4 regions of the Peribacillus sp. TE19612 genome follow, and region 3 is predicted to be linked to each of the others. Evidence: riboswitches for the same ligand, from Rfam matches in the RefSeq annotation. Region 3 holds a riboswitch; each other region holds the start of a gene.
What was found. Region 3 has a riboswitch for S-adenosylmethionine ahead of ACZ9AO_RS07530 (methionine ABC transporter ATP-binding protein). Riboswitches for the same ligand answer to the same signal wherever they lie in the genome.

Region 1 (6,150 bases), on a different contig from region 3:
ATGGCTTTTGCAAAAGGGTATAACAGCTTTCCTGCTTCTGTAACTCTCAGCCTTCCTTCCTCACGGTCGAATAACAAAGTGTTATAATAATTTTCCAGTTGATGGATCTGCCGTGTTACAGCGGGCTGAGATAGGAAACTTAACCTTGCTGCCTGGCTTATACTTCCTTCATCCACCACTAAACAAAACATTTTCAGATTTTCCAATTTCAAGAAAACGACCTCCATGTTTTTAGATAGTTTATTAAAATGATAGCATCATTAGGTAAATGGTGAAATGAAAATAGTGAGATACATTCTAAGGCTATTCAATTATTGGCGGCATTCTTTATAAAACGGATGAATCTTCTGGGTATAACGTTTTGTTATACCCGATGATTTTGTTGCAATTTACCCAGCCCTTTTTCTTTGATATGTTAATGATAAGAATTAAACAAAGCATGCAAAGGAAGTGACTGATGTCAATGAAAGGACAATGGAAAACTCTATTCCAATTATTTTGGACCTTTTTTAAAATAGCACCTGTCACATTCGGAGGCGGGTTTGCGATGATCCCTTTAATCGAAAATGAAGTGGTCGAAAAGAGAAAATGGATGAAAAGCGAAGAAGTTACGGATGTTTTTGCTTTATCTCAGTCCGTACCGGGAGCTGTCGCCATTAACTCCGCCACCTTTATCGGCCATCGAATTGCCGGAATGAAGGGGGCAATGGCAGCCATGATCGGTGTTTCATTACCTACCTTTTTAATTGTTCTGCTCCTGGGCATTGTGTATTTTTTCATTCAGGATAATCCGAAGGTAGAATCTGCATTCATATCTATCAGAGTTTCCATAGTAGCCATCATCGCCTATGCGGCTATCAAGATAGGAAAAACGGCAGTTGTAGACAAATCAACTTTCTGTATTTTAATAGCAGGAATTCCCGTCCTCTTCTTTCTTCACCCTGTGATGGTTATATTAGCAGGAGCTCTAGCGGGTATTGTGACCATCTCCATTAAGAGAAAATTAGGTTACGATGTCAAGATGGACAAAAAAGATAGGAAAATAGAAGAAAATGATTTCGAACCTTTCATGGGTGCTGGCATATAGGTAAATCAAAAAAGGTTTAACTAATTTTCAAGAAAGCATGTGATGGAATGATGGTATTGTGGGAGTTGTTTAGCACCTTCTTTATTATCGGCTTTGTATCTTTCGGAGGCGGATACGCCATGATTCCCGTAATAGAATCGGAAGTCTCACAGCATGGATGGATGACAACGCAGGAATTCACCGATATAATCGCCATTTCCGGAATGTCCCCAGGACCTGTCACCGCCAATAGTGCCATTCTCGTTGGCTATTCGACTGCTGGGTTAGCAGGAGCCATATCATCTGCTCTAGGTATCTTGCTTCCTGCCATTATATTCGTAACCGTTATAGCTACATTTTTCAGCAAATTGAATCATTATCCAGTTGTTCAATCCATGTTTTATGGATTAAGACCGATTGTCACTAGTTTGATCATCTTTGCAGCGATCAGTTTAGCACTTTCCAATCATATGATAGCCGTGAACTTTTCATGGCATACGATAAGCTTATTACTCGTTTTTGGTTTATCGTTATTTGCCCTAATGAAATTACGCTGGCATCCAGCCTATGTAATTATTCTTTCCGGTTTAGTTGGTGTTGTCCTCTATTCATGACAGGTGTCGCACACACAACCATCATTAATTTGGACCGGAATTAAGCAGAAAAATTGAAAAATGATTGATACTATATAAGTGCGAGAAAACTTTATTAAGTTTATGTATTTACCATACAGAAAACACCCTGCATCCAATGATTCAGGGTGTTCAGACTGTAGACAAACTCAATGAAATTTTAGGGGTTTGTTCAATTTAAACGTTGATTTCCCCTCCAGGCACTCGCTTTCCGCGGGCGGTCCAGGAGCCTCCTCGGCGCCTTTGCGCCTTCGGGGTCTCCCCTGGACTCGCTTTTCCCGCAGGAGTCTCGCACACCCGCTTCAATCAACTTTGTTTTAACTTTTAGTTCTTCGATCCATTATTTCCCGGCTGAAACCGTGGAAAACCAATCAGGATTGCAATGATGCCACAAAGTCCAATCAGGATTGGGTAATATGAATACGGCAAGATGCTTAACGGAGAAATTTTTGCTACCCCTGCTGCAACAAGCAGTTGTGCTCCATATGGGATCAACCCTTGGATACAACATGCAAAAATGTCAAGGACGCTCGCCGATTTCCGCGGATCAATTCCATATTTTTCAGCAATATTTTTGGCAAGTGGCCCGGCAATGATAATCGAAATCGTGTTATTTGCCGTTGAAAGGTTCGTCAAACCAACAAGCCCCGCAATGCTGAATTCCGCCCCTTTTTTCGATTTGCTATTTCGCGTCACAAGGTGGAGTAGAAAATCGATACCGCCATTATGTTTGATTACAGCTACCATACCTGCAATTAAAATGGCAAGGAAGGAAATTTCATACATTCCAGCCATTCCTTCTCCAACTTTTTGGATGACACCCAACGGTTGATAACTTCCATCCGCCAACCCGATAATTCCGGCAAATACGATTCCGATCGAAAGGACCAAGAACACATTGACTCCTGCCAATGCAGTGACCAATACGCAAAGATAAGGAAGAATCTTCACCCAATCATAAGACTGTTGGGAAATGTCAGCTTGTTCACCCATCGTTAAAATTCCTAGGATGGCACATGTGATGATGGCTGCAGGTAAAACGATGAAAAAATTCACTTTAAACTTATCCTTCATTTTCGTTCCCTGAGTTCGGACTGCAGCGATTGTCGTATCTGAAATGAATGAAAGATTATCCCCAAACATCGCACCACCAATAACGGCCGCCATTGAAAGGGCAAGCGAAATATCTGTTTGCTCACTAATTCCAACCCCAATAGGTGCCAGGGCAACAATCGTTCCCATGCTTGTCCCCATGGATAGTGAAATAAAACAAGCGATGATGAAAATTCCTACCATTAATAGATTTTGGGGAAAAACAGCTAAGGCAAGATTCACTGTTGATTCAACTGCCCCCATACCATTGGCAACTTCGGAAAAAGCTCCGGCTAAAAGGAAAATGATTACCATTAACATAATATTGGCGTCACCGGCACCTTTACAGAAGATATCAACCTTTTCATTGAATGTCTCTTTCCGATTCATCGCCAATGCAGCTGCCGATGCAATGGATATCGCTACAATCACCGGAAATGAATAAAAATCTTTAGTGATGATTCCGGACCCAATAAATAAAATTAAAAATACGACAAATGGGATCAATGCCCATGGATTCCCTTTATTGTTTGCACTCATGATGTACACCTCTTTTTATTTTTCCCGCGACATGTGTCACAGCTCTTATTCTATTAACAGTTTTCGCAAATAACTCCAATTTGAACCTACCTGATTATCCAGTCATGGAGCTGTAGCAAAAAACTGGCATAAAAAAGACCCCTTCTATTTAACAACAAGAAGAGGTCTTTTAATTTATAAAAAACACCCTCCTTATCTTTCAGGCGAAAATCAGCCTGCTGGATTTGGCACAGCACTCCATTTAAGTCCGCTGCCGAGACATCTTCGGGCCAGTCCCTCCGTCTCTCTTGATAAGAAGATTACATTATATAATTTATCAAAAATTACGATGCCTGCCAGAAAAGTACCACGCTGGAACTTGCCTGAGTTCGTGACATCGAAAGTCGTTTTGAAAAGCAAATATAACAGTACAGCATTTCGCCTATTTTCGCAAGGGGTAATTTTTAAAGTGTTTCACATGTACTCCTTACTGTTTATAAAGAGATCTAAGTTGATTGGAGCGGGGGTGCGAGATTTCTGCGGGAAAAGCGAGTCCTGGAGGCAACGTCAAATTGTATAAACCATAAAAAAATGCAGACAAACTCGATTTCCACCGAGTTGTCTACATTCTGAGAAATCTAATGAACTCTCAGCAAATTTGTTGGATTAGGTTAGGTGTATTATTTTTAGTCGAGTTTACATCAGTCGATACTTCAAATGCTTCCATCTGTTCCGAATCGAATGACTTTAAATACCGTTGCAGATATGCAGGATCATTAATGGAAGGATTCAACCAATCTTTTTCATCTTCTGGTTTTAGGATGACAGGCATGCGGTCATGAATGCTGGTCATTAGCTCATTTGGCACAGTTGTTATAACGGAGCACGAATAGATGCTGATGCCTTCAGGAGATTTCCAGGATTCCCAGAGACCGGCCATTCCAAATGGAGCATGATTCTTCAGTTTTATTCGCATCGGTATTTTTCTTTCTGGTGTCTTCTTCCATTCATAAAAAGAGTCAGCGATTATCAAGCATCTCTTCTTCTTATACGCATTCCTGAAGCTTGCTTTCTCAGCAATGGTTTCCGCTCTGGCATTGATCATTTTGTAGCCCGCTTTTTCGTCTTTTGCCCAGAAAGGAATGAGTCCCCACCGAAGATATCCAAGCCGATTCCTTACCCCGTCATTAATGACGGAGAGCACGGATTGGGAGGGAGCAATATTGTAGCTGAATTGGTATTCCTCATCAAATGACCCTTGAATATCAAACCGTTCTTTTATTTCTTCTATGTCAGTGAAAAGAGTGAAACGTCCACACATAATATCGCCACCGTATTAAGATTTATTACAGTGTATCAAATGGAACGGGCAGTCACAAATCAGCGTTCTAAAATCCTGATATCAGTAAATGGTTGATTAAATAATTCGCTGGAAATCAAAAGAGTGCCAAGGACTTCTCTTTCATCTTCAGCTTTAATGATTTCCGACAAAATTAAGGTACTGCCATTCCTAACCGTTACTTTATATTCATTCATGGAATCCCTCCTCAAAAGGCTAGATGGTTGTTATTATAAACCAAAAACCCACAAGTATCAGTATTGAACTTAGCAGAGTCATGGAAAATCTACATGCCTTTATACTTTAAATGGTTAGTCGAACGAAGCAATGCCTGGGACCATGAATCCTTGTGAAGGAGGCGCAAAAAACTGTCCATGAATGATTCATGGACAGTCTGGGCGCTTTAAAGGTTTTTCGCTTCAATACTGAAGATAACATTAAGGAAAGCCCCAACAGTCGATACGAAAAGAAACGCTCTTTCTAGTAAGACCGAATTGGAGTTGCCGCCATCCCATGTCCATTATTTAAAATGCAGCAAAACCTCATTTATTAAATGCCCTGCCAGTGTAACGGTCTTATTATTTTCGTCCAATGAAGGGTTCACTTCAGAGATATCAAATGAGAGGATCTTTTCATTCGATACGATATGCCTAATAATGGCTCGGACCAATTTCGGATCCAGTCCAAACGGCGATGGTGCACTTACCCCAGGTGCGTAGGCTGAATCAATAACATCCGTACATAATGTAAGCATGATATAGTCATTTTCCTTAGCGAATTCATTTATCCTCCGCTTCGTTTCATCCATTTCGTATAATGACAAATCTTCTTCCAATATGTAGTCGACATTACTCCTCTCTGCAGTTTCAAATAGTGCCTTCGTATTCCCCTGCTTCTGAATTCCGACACATAAATAGCCACAACTTTGATCTTCGTCCAAAATCTGCTTAAACATCGTGCCAGATGAAGTTTCATTTTCATAAGGTCTCATATCAAAGTGAGCGTCAATATTAATAATCCCTAGTCTAGCTTTTGGTCCAATGGATTTCCTAATCCCAAGATAATGGCCATACAGGGTTTCGTGACCTCCCCCAAGTATGATAGGAATCGCTTTACTCTCCAAAATCCGAGCAACAGCTGATCCCAGTTGAGATTGGGCGGCTTCCATATCTGTACTTTCACATATTACATCGCCAGCATCCACCAGCTCGGTTTGGGAAGGTAAATGACAGGGTAATTTTGCCAACGACTGCCTAATATAATCAGGACCCTCGGCAGCACCAACCCTGCCTTTATTCCTTTTGACTCCTTCATCACATTTAAAACCAATGAGTCCAAAAGTTCGTGATGCATTGGAAGAGGTGGCTAATTCCGAAATTGGTGCCAAGCGCACTCTTTGGTGGTATCTGAAGCTGTCTAGGTCAGTTTGGGAATCAATTCTTCCATTCCAATATTTTAAAGTCGGGTGAGTATACATAATTTCTCCTTTATTTTAAAAATTC
Region 2 (6,150 bases), on a different contig from region 3:
TCTATTGTTTTTTTGTATGAATTCTGCGTTTACTCGTGAATTCTGCACTTTTACTCGTGAATTCGCACTATTTACTCGTGAATTCTCCACATTTACTCGTGAATTCACATGGTTTACTCGTGAATTCGATCATTATATTCAATTGGTTCATTTGTTCGCATAAGTTATATAGATATTAATATCCCTAATCTGCCGTTAAAAACAAAAAAAGAGACCATAAATGCACATTATCGAATTAACGATAACGCATTCATGGTCTCTCCTGTTCTCCGGCCGAGTTATTAACTTGATTTCATTATAGCATACTCCAGCTCATTTGAGAAAGGATACATGTTGTTTTTTATTTAAACGCCATAGCGGCATGTACGGCTTTCTTCCAGCCTTCATATAATTTTTCACTTTCTTGCTCTTCCATGGATGGTTCAAAAGTTTTGTCTACCGCCCATTGCCGGGAGATTTCTTCTTGATCCTTCCAATACCCGACAGCAAGGCCTGCTAAGTATGCAGCACCTAATGCTGTAGTTTCGTTTATGGTCGGCCTCTCGACGGGCACACGTAATAAGTCGCCCTGGAATTGCATCAAGAAGTCATTCTTGACTGCCCCGCCATCCACTCTTAATGTTTGCAGCTCGATTCCTGAATCCGCCTCCATTGCATCAAGGACATCCTTCGTTTGATACGCAAGTGATTCAAGTGTGGCGCGAATGAAATGTTCTTTTGATGTGCCGCGCGTCAAACCAAAAACGGCTCCCCGCACTTCGCTGTCCCAATATGGAGTTCCAAGTCCTACAAAGGCCGGTACCACATATACTCCATCCGTACTTTCCACCCGTTTTGCATAGGCCTCGCTGTCCTTGGCATCATGCAGCATCCGCAGGCCATCGCGGAGCCATTGGATGGCGGAGCCAGCTACGAATATACTGCCTTCAAGTGCATATTCGACCTTCCCATTCAAGCCCCAAGCAAGGGTCGTCAATAGTCCGTGTTCGGAGCTGACAGCCTTGGTTCCTGTATTCATGAGCATGAAACAGCCTGTTCCATACGTATTTTTAGCCATTCCTTCATTAAAGCAGGCTTGGCCGAATAATGCTGCCTGCTGATCACCGGCTGCCCCGGCGATCGGAATCGATTGGCCGAAGAAATGATATTCGATCGTACGTGCATATTCCTCAGAGGAAGGCCTCACTTCCGGCAGCATCGACTTTGGTACAGTCAATATCTCAAGCAGTTCTTCATCCCATTTCAGTTCATGGATATTGTACATCAATGTCCGGGATGCATTGGAATAGTCCGTTACATGAGCCTTGCCTCCTGATAGCTTCCAGATCAGCCAAGTATCGATGGTACCGAATAACAGCTTGCCTTCATCTGCCTTTTGCCGTGCCCCTTCCACATTATCGAGGATCCATTTCACTTTCGTTCCGGAAAAATAGGCATCTATCAACAATCCCGTTTTATCCCGGAATAAATCATTAAGTCCCTTTTCCTTCAACTCATCACAGATTCCACTTGTTTGCCTGGACTGCCATACAATCGCATTATAGACAGGCGTACCTGTTTCCTTATCCCAAACGACTGCCGTTTCACGCTGATTGGTGATCCCGATACCGGCAATTTGCTCTGGCTTTACACCGGATTCAGATAGTACACCGGCGATCACCGCCAGGATCGATCCCCAAATCTCATTGGCGTTATGCTCGACCCAGCCTGGTTTAGGGAAATGCTGTGTAAATTCCTTTTGGGAGGAATGGACGATTTCCCCCTTTTCATTAAATAAAATCGCCCTCGAACTTGTTGTTCCTTGATCTAATGATAAAATGTATTTTTCCATTGTGTATGCCCCTCCTTTTAATTAACTAGCGATATTTCTGCTATCCATTTCATGTGACTGTTTTTTACCAAAAGCATAGGCTACTATCAATAGTACCAGGCTTGCACCCATAACAGACCAAAATCCTGCCGTTATTTCCCCCATAAAGAATGCTTTATAACAAACGGCACCAAGTGAACCCCCTACAATCGGTCCAACGACCGGAATCCATGAATAGCCCCAGTTGGAATTGCCTTTACCAGGTATCGGCAGCAAAAAGTGAGCGATGCGCGGCCCCAGGTCGCGGGCCGGGTTAATGGCGTATCCTGTCGTTCCCCCAAGTGACATCCCGATCACGACAATCAATAACCCGACTGCGAATGGGTTTAGACCCTCTGTAAAATCATTGGCCCCTATAAATAATAGACCAAGAATAAGGATGAAAGTTCCAATCATCTCACTTAATAGATTTGAAAATGTGTGCGGGATTGCAGGTGAAGTCGTGAACACACCAAGCTTCGCCCCTGGATCATCCGTAGCTTTCCAGTGTGGCAAATAGTGCAGGAATACTAGAGTTGCGCCGAGTATCGCGCCAATCATCTGGGCAACGATGTAACCGGGCACATCACTCCATGGAAATTCTCCAATAATGGCAAACCCTACTGTGACCGCCGGGTTTAAATGCGCCCCGCTTATGGAACCCACTGCAAAAACACCCATGGTAACAGCCAATCCCCATGCAATCGTGATAACGATCCAGCCGGCATCTTTTGCATAGGAACTCTTTAAGGATGAACCTGCCCCAATACCTGCTCCGAATAAAACTAAAATCATCGTGCCTAACACTTCTCCCCAAAATGGAGTCATGATAAAACCCCTCCCCTGATAATTTTTTAAACCTTGCCAACAAATAAAAGGAGATCCACAGCAGAACCATCTTCATAAAAAAATTATGAATAGATCTGTTGTGAATCTCCTAGTCTCCGTCACATATATTAACTTGTACTGTAAAATATACTAGGTTATGAAAACGCTGTCAATATTTTATGAAAAATTAATCTATTATTCTGTAATTTTTTTCAATTTTTCCCTATTAGACGATATCCCATAATTCAGTTTTTGAAGTGGTGATTGACGACGCCCCGGCATCAAGGGCATTCAGGACTTCATCCGAAGTACGTATGAGGCCGCCTGCAAAAATCGGTGTCTGCAATCGTTCCTTCACTTCTTTTATCATCCATGGCATGGCGCCCGGCAATACTTCGATATAATCCGGCTTTGTTTTCTGCACCAGCTTATAACTTTTCTCAAGCGCATGTGAGTCTATTAAAAAGATTCGCTGGATGGCAATGACCCCCTTTTGCTTCGCCTTCAATATAACGCTTGATTTAGTCGAAATCAGCCCATAGGGGTTATATTCCTGACAAATGAATTCCGTCGCGTACTCATCACTTCTTATGCCATGGATCAAATCGACATGATAAATCATTTTCTTATTATGCTGCTTTGCCATCATACTTACATTTTTCAATTGTGAGATATGCAAATCAAGAAACACACCTATTTCATAGGAACTTTCTAGAAATCTTTCGAAATCCTTCATGCTTGCTGAAGCAGGCAAAATCTTCTGATCCATCATTATCCTCCTCATTCCCAGAAAAACTCAAAACTTCAAGTCATTTAGTATATTTTAAAGAGCTTGATTTATCAAACACATTTTTTCATGAACCATGACATCTTAACACTATCATACCTGGCAAACCCTTTATAGGTTACGGCTAAGGATATATGTAAAATATCCCCTTAAATCATATAGAAAGTTTCATTTTCAATGCACCTTCGGCGAGTTCATACGATTTAATTGTGCCAATCGGAATTTTCCTCACGATGCTCCAAGCATTAACATTCATTTTGATTGCTCTTTTTTCATATTCAAAAAATGGCGGTCTGTTAAATATCCTTTGGTTGATGAAATTCCTGTCAATGGGTTCCATTTCCACTAATTCAAATGAAATCGTTCTTTTTTCCACATGAACCGGTTTTAATGTAATCCGGAAAGCCACGTTTTTCTTAAACATCATTTTTTTCACTTCCATCGTACCGGAAAGCACAATGTGCCTTGGCGTAATCTCGACTTTAATATCCTGACCAGATGATTTCATTTTTATGATTCTCTCTATCATGTCTTCAGTTACCGTAATCGGTATGCCATTTTTGAATGGACTCATCCTTGCATTCCTCCCCACTCAAAGCATATGCCGGATTCCCTGATGCCGTTAACATTTCAGCCCGGATTAATAACCGGTATATTCGAAATATTCCAGCTCCACCCCTTGACCTTCATAAAAACTACCTGTATAGTCATAGTTAATTTAATAGACAACTCTTATCCAGAGAGGTGGAGGGACTGGCCCTTTGATGCCTCAGCAACAGACTGATCTTGTACTGTGCTAATTCCAGAAGTGTAAAAACTTGAAGATAAGAAGAGTATATAGCTTTGTTGCCAACACCTCTTCTTATTTTTAAGAAGAGGTTTTTTATTTTTAAAAGGAAAGAAGGAATCAACATGTCAATCACATTAACGAAAGCACCATTCAGGGCGGACCACGTCGGAAGTTTATTAAGACCGGAACGATTACATATTGCCAGAAAGGACTTTAAGGAAGGTACCATTTCAGCTGAACGGCTTCGTGAAATTGAAACCGAAGAAATCAAACGGATCGTCGATAAACAAATTGAAGTTGGTTTAGAGGCCGTTACGGACGGTGAGTTCAGACGAACATGGTGGCACTTTGACTTTCTCGAACATTTAAATGGCATCGAGGGATATGTAACTGAAAAAGGCCTCACATTCGATGGTGTGGAAACAGAGAGATATAATGTTCGCAATACCGGGAAGGTTTCATTCAACCCTGAACATCCCTTCATTCGTGATTTCATTGAATTGAACAAAATCGTGAACGGACGTGCCGTTGCCAAGCAAACCATCCCCAGTCCGAATCAATTATTTGCTGCAGGCATTCATAATGAAGACGTCTACCCTGATATTGAAGACTATGCAAATGATATCATCAAAGCCTATCAGCATGCTTTGAAAGCCTTTTATGAAGCAGGTGTGCGTTATCTTCAATTGGATGATGTATATATTGCCAGACTTTCAGCTCCGGATTTCCAGTTCAAGGATGGAAAATATACGAGGGAACAATTAATTGGTCTTGCACTTCGGGTCATTAATGGCACATTGGAAGGCAAACCAGAAGACCTTATCGTCACTACCCACCTATGTCGCGGAAACTACCAGTCGACATGGGCGTTTGAAGGAAGCTATGCCCGTATCGCCCCAACTTTATTGGCAAAAGAAAAAGTGGATGGATTCTTCTTGGAATATGATGATCAACGCTCTGGGGATTTCAAACCATTAGAATACATTCCAAATGGCGGTGCACGGGTCGTACTGGGTGTCGTCACTTCAAAAAATGGGGAAATCGAGGACAAGGAAGCTGTTAAGGCACGCATTAAAGAAGCCTCGCACTTCGTTCCGCTCGAACAATTATGCTTAAGCCCCCAATGCGGCTTCGCCTCCACACATCACGGCAACAAGCTAACCGAAGCACAGCAATGGGAAAAACTGAAATTCGTCGTTGATGTAGCAAAAGAAGTATGGGAATGATTCATCCTTAAATATAAAGTAAAAGCTAGGCATTAGGAAGGCCTAGCTTTTCTTCAAAACAACTCAATAAAATGTTTTGCCGTTTTGGAAAGATAACGATCTTGTCTAAAAACCAAGGCTATATTCGATTGAATTGAAGAATCGATAATATCCAGCACTTTCACTCCTTTTATAATATGGGGTGAAACAGCTGATTTCGGAACAATACTCGCCCCAACTCCAGCTGCAACCAGAGAGAGCAGAACATTTACATCATGGCATTCGCATAAAATATTTAGCTGTATTTCCCGCTTTTTAAATTCCTCGATAATTTCCTCGTAAATCCCCGGTCCTTTTTCCCTATGCACTAAAAGCAATGGGATGTTTTCAATATCCTTTAAATGAACCCTATCTCTCGAAGTGAAGCTGTCCCAATCCTCAGGTACAACAAAAACATTGGGCACTTGTCCTAAGTTCAAACTGGAAAGACCCTTCATCTCGACAGGTAAATGAACAATGGCAAGTTCGATATCCTGATTCTCCAAATAATTACTTATTTCATATGGATCTCCTGCGAATATTTTAAAGGAAACGGAAGGATATTTTTTCTTGAAACTATTAATTTTATCAGGTAAATAAGACATATACGCAAGTACGGAACCTACTGAAAGTGTACCTTTAATTCCCTCAC
Region 3 (6,150 bases):
TACGTATATTCCCTTTACTCAGTTTCACTTCCAGGTTTTCAAGGACATTTGCTTTACAGGCGTAATAAGCGGGGCCGCTGCGGACCTCCAGTAAGGTATTCATATTTGCTCTCCTTAATGAAAGGCCTGTTCCCGGTAAAGGGGAAGCAGGCCTTGATTATTTGATCAATTCATCCAGTCTGGTTTTCCGAATCCGGCAAATTTGTCATCGATCACTTTTTCAAACTGGTCGGATTCCACTACTGATTTAATATCCTTGGCAAATTGAGCGTCTACATCTTTTGTATTCACTGCAACAACGTTTCGATACATATCCGGCATTTTTTCTAAAACTAGGGCATCCTTGAGGTCCATTTTCGCTGCAAGAGCAAAGTTGCCAGGGACCGCCGATAGGTCAACGCTGTCTGTTGCGCGGGGTAACTGAGCAGATTCCAATGGTTTTAGCTGGATGTTTTTTGGATTTTTCGTTACATCCTTTTCAGATACTTTTAAAGGGTCGACATTTGGATCGACTTCAATCAACCCTTCATCCACCAGCACTTTTAGTGCACGTGCCAGGTTAACCGGATCATTGGGCACTGCAAGGGATGTGCCGTCTTTCACTTCTTTCAATGAATTATACTTATTAGAATATATGCCCATTGGCGCTGTTGGAACTATGATAAGGTCGGAAAGCTTTAAATCATTTTCTTTAGCGAAGTTATCCATGTACACTTTATGCTGGAAAAGGTTGGCGTCGATCGAGTTGTTGCCAAGCGACTTATTCGGCTGGATATAGTCGGTGAATTCGACGATCTCTATTTTGTATCCGAGATCTTCCAGACCTGGTTTGATGGCCTCCTTAACCATATCGGCGTACGGCCCGGTAGTCGCCCCGATCTTCAATTCTTTTTTGTCTTCTGTATTTGGGGATGCATCATCGCTCCCGCATGCTGCCAAGCCGAGTGCAAGTGCACAGACTGATAATAACGAAGCTATTTTCTTCATTTGAAATTCCTCCTGAGTAATGAAATGTATTGAGTCATTTAAAAAAATGATTGATCCTATCGCTTGTTAACTATGTATGAAACTTTGTCACCAACCATTTGAATGAGTTGCACAAGGCAGATCAGCACGACGATCGTCGTGATCATGACTGTGTTGTCATATCGGTAATATCCGTACCGGATTGCCAGGTCGCCAATTCCGCCACCGCCGATTGTCCCAGCCATTGCTGAGTAACCGATTAGCGAAATGGTCGTTAATGTCAGTCCTTGAATGATTCCCGGTTTTGCCTCTGGAAGAAGTACATCCTTAATGATCATCCATGGAGTGGCACCTACGGCAATTGCAGCTTCAATCACTCCTCTGTCTATTTCACGTAATGCTGTTTCAACAATCCTTGCAAAAAAAGGGATTGCGGATACGGACAGGGAAACAGAAGCTGCTCTTGGCCCTATCGTCGATCCCGTAAGTAGGTCCGTTAAAGGAAGGAGGGCGACCAAGAGAATGATGAACGGGATTGAACGGACAATATTGACTGCGAAACCGAGAGATCGATTCACGATGCCATTTTCAAAAAATAAATTCCTGGTTGTTGTAAATAGCAATACTCCAAGCGGTAAACCGATCAGCAGGGCTACTGCAAGAGAAACGCCGACCATATAAATCGTTTCAAGAAAGGCTTTATTAAGATCAGGTAAAATATTGACGATGGGATTAAGCAGTGACATGTTTTAACACCTCCACAGAACTGGAACGATTTTTTATATATTCCAATGCCGAATGAATTTGGACGGCATCGCCAATTAACTCGATGATTAAAATGCCTAAAGGAACATCCTGGATATACTCAATTTTACCGTGTAAAATATTCCCCTTTACTGCATGGGATTGGAGAGTATCCGAAAGAATCGACTCACCGGCGGTTTGCCCTTCGAATTGAATCTTAATAATCGTCCCTTCACTTTCATCAATCAAGTGCGAAGGGAGTTCGAAATCCAGTACACTGCTAATGAATTGCTTCGTTAATTCCTGTTTGGGCTGTGAAAATATTTCATAAACGGGTCCTTCTTCAATTACCCGGCCATCCTGCATCACGGCGACTCGGTGGCATAGTTCTTTGACCACTTCCATTTCATGTGTAATCAACACGATGGTGATACCAAGCTCACTGCTTATCTTTTTCAATAACTGTAAAATCGCTTTTGTAGTTGTTGGATCAAGGGCTGAAGTCGCTTCATCACATAATAGTACAGTGGGTTCATTTGCTAACGCGCGAGCTATGCCGACCCGTTGCTTCTGTCCACCGCTAAGCTGTGCAGGATAGACATCTTTCTTATCGCTGAGCCCTACGATTTCCAACAATTCCAATACACGTAACTTAGTCGCGTCCTTCGATCGATGCGCGGCCCTTAAGGCGAAAGCGACATTTTCATAAACGGTTTTTGAACTGACCAGGGAAAAGTGCTGGAATATCATTCCGATTTTTTGGCGTTGTTTACGAAGCTCTTTGCTAGATAAAGAGGTTAAATCAATGCCGTCGATAATGATATTTCCACCTGTCGGACGTTCAAGCAAATTCAAGCAGCGGAGTAATGAGCTTTTTCCAGCTCCGCTGTAGCCGACAATTCCATATATTTCACCAGTTTGAATGGTCAAAGATACGTTATCCACTCCGATAACTCGGTTTTTCTTCGAGACGTATTCCTTTCGGATTGAACGGATTTCAATCATGAGCTTTCCCCCTTAAACATTAAAAAAGCTGCCTCTATCATTCAGAAAGAGGCAGCGAAATCATATCTCGGCTTATCTTTCAGAATGCAATCATTCTGCAGGAATTGGCACCGTTCCCTAAGGGCGGTTGCCGGACATCACAGGGCCTGATCCCTCCGTCACTCTTGATAAGTAAATTATTATTTTAGAATATTTCAAGTTTTATAATATAATCTATATTATTTGTAAAATCCGGCAATGTCAATCGTTTCTTTTATTTTTTTGTCATTAAATCGGGTACGGTCCGTTAAAACGATTCATGGAAAATAGGCTATTATGCAATAATCCAGCATTTTCATCGAGGCTATTTATTCCAATATTTCCTTGTCAAAAAGGTAAAGTGGTACTACATTTATTATAGTAAAGTTAAAAAAAGGAAGGTAAAACTATTTTTGTACAATAATGGGGAGGAAACCGAATGATAGAGATCAAGACGATAAATGATGTGGTTTGCGTGCATGGGACTCCTGGCGGGAACAAGGGGGGGATGAGTGTGTATGTCTTTTTAACGGATGGCCTATTGATAGATACTGGCGCACAGATTTTATTGGAAGAGCTTATTCCATTCTATGAATCCGCAGACTTCGACTCAGTGGCCCTGACTCACTATCATGAAGACCATACGGGGGGCGCTGCCTGGATAAAGGAACATAAAAAGGTTCCTCTTTTCATTCACCCGATGTCGGTTGAGGTTTGTGCAAAGGATGCTGAATATCCTGAATATCGCAAAATTTTCTGGGGAAAGAGAGACGCCTTTAAAGCTGAGCCGCTAGGGAAGGCCATTCATTCCCGTACCCAAACGTGGGAGCCGATTTTTACCCCAGGTCATGCAAAGGACCATATGGTGTATTTGAATCACAATAATGGCGTGCTTTTTTCAGGAGACCTTTTCGTAACCCCAAAAACAAAGCTTGTCTTACGGGAAGAGTCTGTCCCGGTGATCATCGATTCCATAAAAAGATTGCTTCAATATGACTTCGGGGAAGTGTTTTGCTGTCATGCTGGGCATGTTCCTGATGGGAAGGAGATGTTTCGAAAAAAACTGGATTATCTGGAAAACCTCCAAGGGGAAATTTTACGCTTGCATTCTCAAGGGCTGACCGTTCATGAAATCCAGCAGGTCGTTTTACCGAATCGCTATCCCCTTATCGAGATATCCGGGCATGAGTGGGATTCAGAGCATATCATTACATCGATATTAAACGAAAATATTTTAAGTGCGAGGGAGAATGGGACTATTTGAATGCTATCCGTTTAACGGTCTGACTGATATAAAAGAGAGCTCTCCATAAGAGAGCCCACATTATTCATTTATTGACATTGGGATCTGTTTCATCATAAAAATCATGTGCTTCTTCGATGTTCTGAAGGTTAGCGACTTCATACACATTTCCGCCCGCCATTCCTTCATTGATGATACGGTCGATATCCAGGTAAACGGAGTCCTTGCCATCATATTCGGTATCCTTCAAAAATGTCATTTTTTCTTTATCCAAAAGAAATCCCTCCTAGCCTTTTCTTTAGTTTAGGCAAAGGAGTTTTTTTTATTCTGTTTAGCGATTTCATGAATGTAAAGGGGTTTCATTCATATACATGGAAGATCATTAAATCATGTATCATGCTTTTGAGTTTAGTTTCATCTGTTTCGGAAGGCGGATTGGCTGTCCACTCGATGGATCCATCTTTATGATACAAGGCTTTGACTGCCTGCTTGTTGAAATAAAAGGAAATTTTCCATCCTGGCAGATTCTTATGCAATGGTTCCCATTGAAAATGAGTGATCATATGTATTACCTCCATATATACTGTTTCTCATTCGATTATAATGGAAAACGGCAGCTGGAGGTGTTATTTTCTTTTCAGGTTGGGAAAAGTTAATTCAATGAAAAGATTTTTTAAATGCAAAAGCCTGTTTGTTTCAATTTCTTCTTCATCGAATTGCATCGGCTTTGAGTTCACTTCGTATATGAAAAGCGAGCCCGATTCGTCTTCCCCTATATCAATGGAAAACTCTCCGAGAAACCCGATCTTTTTTGAAAGTAACTCTCCGCATTTTTGGGCGATATTCGCTAATTTTAGATCCAGGTTTTTTGATTTAATGTCCTGATAAGGAAAAAGCTTTCCGCCTCGGGGAGTGTGGGTGGTGATTTCCTGGGTTTGCGACATCCTTACCGCTTTGCCGGTCACTTTATAAAAACCTTTTTCATAATGGACGAGAATCCGGTAATCATAACGATGTCCAAAGAGTTTTTTTGGTATGATCGCCTGTTGAGCAAGATAGCTCCTTTTTAATAAATCCCTTTTTTTTGTATCCCAGAAGGAAGCAAAATCAGGGAAGGACTCACTATGCTTTAAGCTATTGAACAATAGGGTATCATCATCATTTTTGATAATGGTATAAATGCCCTTCCCTTGGCTTCCTTTGCATGGCTTAAGGTATATATGCCTGTATGTCTCCAGGAAAGAATCAAGGCAACCGCTGTTTCGTAAGACCATGGTGGGCGGAAGGTGGTTGGTGAGGGATCCATCTTCAGTTAATGCTTCGAACATCACATATTTATCTATAAAACAGGGGTTGAATAGAGTCATTCGGTAATCTTTAAAATGTGTGATAAGATGTTGGAATTCCTCTGACGCCTCATAGCTCCTCCAGGGGATACGGTTATAGACGATGTCAGGGAAGGGCACCTTACATTCAATCCACTTGTTTGAAATGGAGGAAAAAAGATACCCTTTCATCGACGCGGAATGAAGGGCATTTCCTGTGAATACATACGCCAATATTCCATGTTGCAATAAATATAATGATAAGTCCCGAAAAAGGGTCAGGTTTCCACCCAAACCTGATTCTTTTTTGGGATTGGAAACAGTTAAAATTCCGACGGTAAGCATCCGGTTACCCGGAAATATTGTGATTGGAATTAGAGGTTGATTCGAATGGTTCTTTTTATAGCTGATTTCTTCTTCGGCAGAGCCGGCGAAAAGTTCCGCATTCTCATGAGTGTGGTGCCAATTTTCAGTGGGGATATCATAAAAAATGTTCATTGCGGCACTCTGATTGATTTTGTAATCGTCTGTTCCGTAAGATAAATGGCATAATCAAGGCTTAGCTTTCTGGTCAGCAATTCGAAATCCTTGAGTTTTGGATGGGAGAAGATGGAACGTCCAGGCTTGGAATTGGCTTCAAACATCCAAACCTGCCCTTTTTTATCCAATCCAAAATCAAATCCTATTTCTGCGATGATGCCGTCCAAGTTCTTTTCTATACTGTCACTTAAAATCAGTGCGGCTTCCGATAGCTTTCGTTCGACTTCTGTCGCCTCATCGTCATCTCCAAACAGTTCGGCAACCGTTTTGATGACACCCCCGCTTTTAATATGGGTCGTGACGCTGCCG
Region 4 (6,150 bases), on a different contig from region 3:
TGCTGAGGACCATTCTTCCCTAGTCAGTGTCAAAGATGGGGATGATTTGGAAATCCTTGAAATTACCGATACAGATAGCAAAGTTGTCGAGGAGCTAACTGATTTGGATGAAACACGCCGTCAGCGCGGGACTATTGTCGATGTGACAATCATCAGTGACTACCTAAGAAATAATCATCTGCGGTTATTGGATACACCGGGGTTCAATGGGGAACAAAGCGTGGAATCCGATTTCCAAGGCTATTTACATGGCAGTGATGGCCTGATGTTCGTTCTTGACGCCCGGGCTCCTTTCACCGGCAGCGAAAGGGATCTGTTATTGGAAATTCAAATGATGGCTCCGAAACTGCCGATCCATTTCCTATTAAATAAAATGGATACGATATACAGTGATCAGGTCGCAGTCCGGATGGAAGACGAAACATGGGATAAAGTGAATGCATATTTCCCGAATGCGAAAGTGTTCGCTTTCTCCAAACATTATGACAGCAGGCAGCAATTGAAGGACCTTTCAGCCTTCCTTCAATCGAATTATCAAGATGATAATTGGAAGGAAAGAAGATCTGAAAAAATCCTGGCATTCATTCGTAAAACTTTATCTTATCTATTAGAAAAACGGACAGCCAATGAGCGGAAATGCGAGCATTCCATCTCTTGGAATGAGCAGATGGAAGTCAAACTGAATGGAGCGGTCAATCAACTGGCTGATCTGGAAAAAGAAAAAAGTGAAAATATCATAAGGTCGTATCGTTCGCTTAAGGACGAAGTGAAAAGTCAGCTTTATTCAAAAATTCCTGAATTACTGAGGGATTGCTCTAAATCGTTAACGGAAAGCAGTGATTTCAGTCAGGTCCATGTACAGTTAAACCAGGAAATGAATGAGCGGATTCAAAACTTCATTTCTGACAAGATCATGCCTCAATATTACCGTTCTCTTCAAGACTGGATTGCCAGTTCCCAAATGGAGTTCTCACAAAGCCAGCAGTTCATGGATGAGATGAGTGCCGGATTCAATGAATTATACAAAGAAGAACGGATTACACTGGCAGGTGACTTCAGGGTGTTGGATGACTGGCGCCGTGATGCCGACCGGATGACAAGCAGTATCCGCATCGAAAACGTTAATATCCTTTTGCGCAGGACTCCATCACAATTGCTGCTTAAAGGAGCAGGGAAGCTATTTGGGGCGATACCGCAAAATAAGGCCAATATGTACAATCGTTACAAGAAATACCTGGAAAGTGAAGATTACCTGGATGTTGCCGAAATGATCACGGAACGTTTCCTAACCCAATTTGGATTGTTTGAAAAATCATTGGATCGGGACATCTCACTATTCTATCGCAGTTCATTTGCCTTACTTCAAAAAACGATAGAGCAGACGCAGACTGAAATAAAAGACTACCAGGCTGCATTGGAGCATATGAAAGAAAATCCTGAGGTTTACCGTGATCCGATCACGTTGTTCGAAGTGAAATTAAGGCAGTTGGAGAGGCTTGAAAAAATCGAGAAAAAGCGTCTAGCCCAGCTTCAAAGAAAATAAAAATAACGGGAAACATTTCAAATATTCAAAAATCTATTGACTTTACGACTATATCCCTATAAAGTGATAATTACGAAAACGTAACACAATATATCTCTTATCAAGAGTGGCGGAGGGACTGGCCCTAAGATGCCCAGCAACCGTTCCATTAGGAATTGGTGCTAAATCCTGCAAAACAGAAATGTTTTGACAGATAAGAGAGGGACAAGTCTGCAAAACAGCCGATTAAACCTCTCTATATTAGAGAGGTTTTTATTTTGGGATTTACACCGACTTAACTGATAAGACTAATGAGAAAACATGGAGGGAAACAAGATGAGAAGGTCTATTAAAGGGATATTCATTTCTGCCATCGCTTCGGCTTTGCTTTTAACGGGTTGCTCTGCAGGGCAGAGTTCCACAGAATCGAAGAAAGAAGAAAAAGTATCATTTGAAAATGTCCCGGAGAGATTTGCTGATGGCGATGGAGCCAAAATCAAGGTGATCCGTAAAATTGGCGGTGATGATCATACTGCCCAATACCTGGCGGGGGCGAAAGAAGAAGGAGAAGCACTGGGGTTTCAAGTGGATACGTACACAGCCAATGGTGATACGGCTAAATTCCATGATGCGATAGCACAGGCTTTGGAGGAAGATTACGACGGCTATATCATTTCACATGGTGATGATGCCGCAACTGTAAATGACGTTCAGAAGTTGGTTGGTGCAGGTAAAGGCGTTGTCACATTCGATTCAATAAGCGACCTATCTAAAATAGAGGGCGTGACATTAACTTCACAAGATGATGAAGCGCTGGCAACACTGGCTTTCGATAAACTGATAAAAGAACAGAAAGGTGAAGCGGCAATTGCATATCTTTGGGTGGATGGCTTTCCTCCAATGGTAAGAAGAAATGCAGTCTATCAGGAAAAATTAAAAGAAAATCCTGGGATTAAAGAAATCGAAAGATTCGGAGTGGCATCCGCTGATACTTCGGTGCAGACACAAAATGCTGTAGCCGCAATGCTGAATAAATACCCTAAAGGTAAATTGGATGCCATTTTCGCAACATGGGATGCCTTTGCTATCGGTGCAGCCCGGGCGATTAAAGAAGCGGGCCGCGATGAAGTGAAGATATATGGAATTGATGTTTCGAATGCAGATCTCCAGGAGATCCAATCTGCTGATAGCTCATGGTCCTACACGGCAGCAGTCGATCCCAAGTTGATCGGTGCAGTGAATATGAGGATATTGGCTAAAAAATTAGCTGGCGAAGAAACGCCGCAAACATATGATTTGGAGGCATCACTTATTTCGCAAAAGCAAATCCAAGCTTCAAAAGAAGCGGTAAACATGGCAAACCTGTCTGATATTGTCGATGGCTGGGGGGTATCGACGGAATTTGAAGAAGATTGGATGAAGGTTTTGAAAGATCATTATAAAAAATAAAAAGAGACACTCTCTTTCAAGCGAAGGGAGTGTCTGTTCTATAAGGGGGAATGGACATGGGCAAGCAACTAGAAATGAAGAAAATTTCGATTGAATTTCCGGGGGTGAAGGCGCTGAGTGATGTTGATTTTTCCGTACAATCAGGGACAGCCCACGCATTGGTCGGTGCAAACGGAGCAGGGAAATCGACGTTAATGAAAGTTTTATCGGGAGCCCATGTTCATTATTCAGGTGACATTTTTATTGATGGGATGAAGCGGGATATCCGCTCGCCAAAAGCTGCTCAGGAACAGGGCATTCAAATAGTTTATCAGGAAGTGGATACCGCCCTCATCCCTTATTTAACAGTTGGGGAAAATGTAATGTTGAATGATATGGTCCAAAACATGGGAAAAAAACAAAGGGTACAATGGAAAGAACTGCACAACAAAGCCACTTCTATTCTTGAAGATATGAAAATTCATGTCCCTTCGAAAAAGCTGGTTAGAGACCTTACCTTGGCTGAAAAACAGATGGTCCTGATAGCAAGAGCCGTTTCGACAGAATGCAAATTCCTGATTCTCGACGAGCCAACTGCTCCGTTAAGTCATACGGAGACGACGGAACTTTTTCGAGTTGTAAATGAGTTAAAGCAAAAAGGCGTGGCAATCATTTTCATTTCACATCGTCTGCCTGAGATTTTTGAAATCTGTGAGGAAATTACGATCATGAGGAATGGGGAGCGTGTCACTTGTCGAAAAATCGAGGACATAACCCGTACTGAAGTGGTAGAGAACATGCTCGGGAAAACCATGGATGAACAGTTTCCTGAAGTGAATGCTTCGATTGGAGACGTAATTCTGGAAGTGAACGGATTGTCAGATGCCGAGAAAGTTAAGAATGTCAGTCTGAATATTAAAGCAGGCGAAATAATCGGCTTGGCTGGGTTGGTCGGGGCTGGGAAAACGGAGCTATGTAAAACCCTTTTCGGTCATACGTCCATCACAGCGGGTGAAGTCATCCTGAATGGTCGAAAGCTTTCTCTGAAATCACCGCATGAAGCAGTAAAAAGCGGGCTGGCACTTGTACCTGAGGAACGCAGGAAAGAAGGGGTCCTTGTACAGGAATCAGTCTCGGCAAACTTGACTGCAGCCAGTCTCGGAAAATTCTGCAAAACATTCAGTGTCGTCGATCGTAAGGCGGAAAAGGAAAAGGCGAAGGAAATGATCGCAAGTCTCGGCATTAAAACTCCTTCAGGGGAAGTGAAGGTCGAAAACCTATCCGGGGGTAACCAGCAAAAAGTTGCCATTGGAAAATGGCTTATGGCGGATGCGGATGTATACATATTCGATGAACCAACGAAAGGGGTCGATGTCGGAGCCAAGAAGGATATATTCGAATTGATTGCAAAGCTTGCAAGGAATGGAAAAGCGATCATTTATGCATCCTCCGAGCTTTCCGAAATCATTGGCATTACCAACCGGACCTATGTGTTATATGACGGGAGCACTGTCATCGAATTAGAAACAAGCAAAACGAATGAAGAAGAACTACTATTCCATTCAACAGGAGGTAAATAGGATGAGCATACCCATTCCTGTTACACAGACAGCGAAAGCGAAGAAAAAGGTGGAACTATTCGACTTTTTCTATAAATACGGCACAATATTGACGATTATCATTCTGATTGGAATTTTCGCCGTATCCAATCCATCTTTCATCCAAACGTCTAACCTGATAAACATCCTGCGTTCCATTTCAATCGTGACCATCATTGCGATCGGCATTACGATATCACTGACCGTGGATGGCTTCGACCTTTCCGTGGGCTCCGTCGCATCATTGGCCAATGCCATCGTCATCTCGATGTTTGTCTGGTTTTCCCAGGATACATTCATCGCCATATTAGCTGCGGTCGGTGCCTCACTTTTCGTAGGGGCTTTGAATTCATTCATGATCGTTAAATTAAGAATTCCCGACATGCTGATGACATTGGCTACCATGTTCATTATTCAGGGAATTGCCCTTACTTATACAAAAGGGGCCACGGTTTCGCAAAATATGGTCATGCCCGACGGGACATTCGCAACAGGACTGATCAGCCCGTTTTTCGCCAAAATTGGCCAAGTACCATGGATAATCCTGATCATGGCCGTCATTGTGATAGCGACCCATATCTTTTTGACTTATACGAAGCACGGTCGTTATATGTACATTATTGGGGGGAATAAGGAAGCAGCGAGACTTTCCGGGATATCGGTTAATAAATACAAAATACTTGCCTATCTGATTTCAGCTCTATTTGCTGCAATCGGGGGAATTGTCCTTGCTTCAAGGGTCATGACATCGGAAATCAATTCAGGATCCCCCTATTTAATGGATGCCGTTGCAGCAGCCTTCATTGGTTCCTCCGTTTTAGGAGCGGGAAAACCGAATGCCTTTGGAACCTTCATCGGTGCAGTCCTGATCGGAATCCTTCAAAATGGGCTGATCATGATGTCCGTTCCGTATTACGCGATGGATATCGTCAAAGGAACAGTGCTGGCCCTTGCGCTCGCGGTAACCTATTACAAGCAAAAACATTAAAATGTATTCGTTACTTTACTCTACAAAAATCCAAAAATATGAAAAAATCCTGTTGTAATGCAACAGGATTTTTCCTTTTTAAAAAGGAATGGTTAAGGAGATCGTCATCATTTTACTTACGCTAAAACAGGAGCACTTTTTGAACTCTCATTGTTGGATTATAAAGATTGACCGCAATTGTAATTTTTATAGGAACCTTATTTACCTTTTAATAAGATTGATAATGATCTATTGTAAAGTATGAACATTCATATCATATACTTATCTAAAGGAGAGTGTAGACTTATGCGCGAAACCTGTGTTCCTGCAGGTGTGAAACCGAATGAAACTGGCTTTGGATATACGCTGTCCTTGATAGGCGGCAAATATAAAATGATCATAATGTATTGGCTGTCAGAAAATAAGGTCATGCGTCATAATCACCTGAAGCGAAGTATCGGTACCATTTCCTTTAAAACGCTAAGCATCATGTTAAAAGAGTTGGAGGCAGACGGCCTTATCATACGCAAGGAATTTCCCCAAATACCTCCAAAAGTAGAATATTCATTATCTGAACGTGGTCTATCTCTCATCCCATTGTTAAATATGATGTGCGAGTGGGGAGAGAAAAACAG

Region 1: it holds a riboswitch for S-adenosylmethionine, as region 3 does, so the genes downstream of both, ACZ9AO_RS01525 (Na+/H+ antiporter NhaC family protein) here and ACZ9AO_RS07530 (methionine ABC transporter ATP-binding protein) in region 3, are expected to answer to the same signal.
Region 2: it holds a riboswitch for S-adenosylmethionine, as region 3 does, so the genes downstream of both, ACZ9AO_RS16125 (5-methyltetrahydropteroyltriglutamate--homocysteine S-methyltransferase) here and ACZ9AO_RS07530 (methionine ABC transporter ATP-binding protein) in region 3, are expected to answer to the same signal.
Region 4: it holds a riboswitch for S-adenosylmethionine, as region 3 does, so the genes downstream of both, ACZ9AO_RS11435 (sugar ABC transporter substrate-binding protein) here and ACZ9AO_RS07530 (methionine ABC transporter ATP-binding protein) in region 3, are expected to answer to the same signal.

Annotation. Positions count from the first base shown of each region.
Region 1 covers NZ_JBWCCL010000001.1:320,721-326,870, reverse strand. The annotation lists gene ACZ9AO_RS01540 (LysR family transcriptional regulator) at 1-212, opposite strand, end outside; gene ACZ9AO_RS01535 (chromate transporter) at 458-1,087, shown strand; gene ACZ9AO_RS01530 (chromate transporter) at 1,135-1,680, shown strand; gene ACZ9AO_RS01525 (Na+/H+ antiporter NhaC family protein) at 2,023-3,330, opposite strand; SAM riboswitch class I at 3,520-3,627, opposite strand; gene ACZ9AO_RS01520 (SOS response-associated peptidase) at 3,959-4,630, opposite strand; gene ACZ9AO_RS01515 (hypothetical protein) at 4,690-4,845, opposite strand; gene hutG (formimidoylglutamase) at 5,169-6,125, opposite strand.
Region 2 covers NZ_JBWCCL010000008.1:235,436-241,585, reverse strand. The annotation lists gene glpK (glycerol kinase GlpK) at 341-1,831, opposite strand; gene ACZ9AO_RS16140 (MIP/aquaporin family protein) at 1,853-2,677, opposite strand; gene ACZ9AO_RS16135 (glycerol-3-phosphate responsive antiterminator) at 2,904-3,446, opposite strand; gene ACZ9AO_RS16130 (hypothetical protein) at 3,619-4,038, opposite strand; SAM riboswitch class I at 4,194-4,295, shown strand; gene ACZ9AO_RS16125 (5-methyltetrahydropteroyltriglutamate--homocysteine S-methyltransferase) at 4,377-5,480, shown strand; gene ACZ9AO_RS16120 (LysR family transcriptional regulator) at 5,534-6,150, opposite strand, start outside.
Region 3 covers NZ_JBWCCL010000003.1:331,953-338,102, forward strand. The annotation lists gene ACZ9AO_RS07515 (iron-containing alcohol dehydrogenase family protein) at 1-103, opposite strand, end outside; gene ACZ9AO_RS07520 (MetQ/NlpA family ABC transporter substrate-binding protein) at 166-987, opposite strand; gene ACZ9AO_RS07525 (methionine ABC transporter permease) at 1,044-1,712, opposite strand; gene ACZ9AO_RS07530 (methionine ABC transporter ATP-binding protein) at 1,699-2,715, opposite strand; SAM riboswitch class I at 2,785-2,889, opposite strand; gene ACZ9AO_RS07535 (MBL fold metallo-hydrolase) at 3,173-3,997, shown strand; gene ACZ9AO_RS07540 (hypothetical protein) at 4,062-4,250, opposite strand; gene ACZ9AO_RS07545 (YheE family protein) at 4,336-4,539, opposite strand; gene ACZ9AO_RS07550 (YheC/YheD family endospore coat-associated protein) at 4,603-5,799, opposite strand; gene ACZ9AO_RS07555 (YheC/YheD family endospore coat-associated protein) at 5,796-6,150, opposite strand, start outside.
Region 4 covers NZ_JBWCCL010000005.1:266,998-273,147, reverse strand. The annotation lists gene ACZ9AO_RS11440 (GTPase domain-containing protein) at 1-1,543, shown strand, start outside; SAM riboswitch class I at 1,638-1,743, shown strand; gene ACZ9AO_RS11435 (sugar ABC transporter substrate-binding protein) at 1,859-2,971, shown strand; gene ACZ9AO_RS11430 (sugar ABC transporter ATP-binding protein) at 3,028-4,530, shown strand; gene ACZ9AO_RS11425 (ABC transporter permease) at 4,532-5,536, shown strand; gene ACZ9AO_RS11420 (winged helix-turn-helix transcriptional regulator) at 5,822-6,150, shown strand, end outside.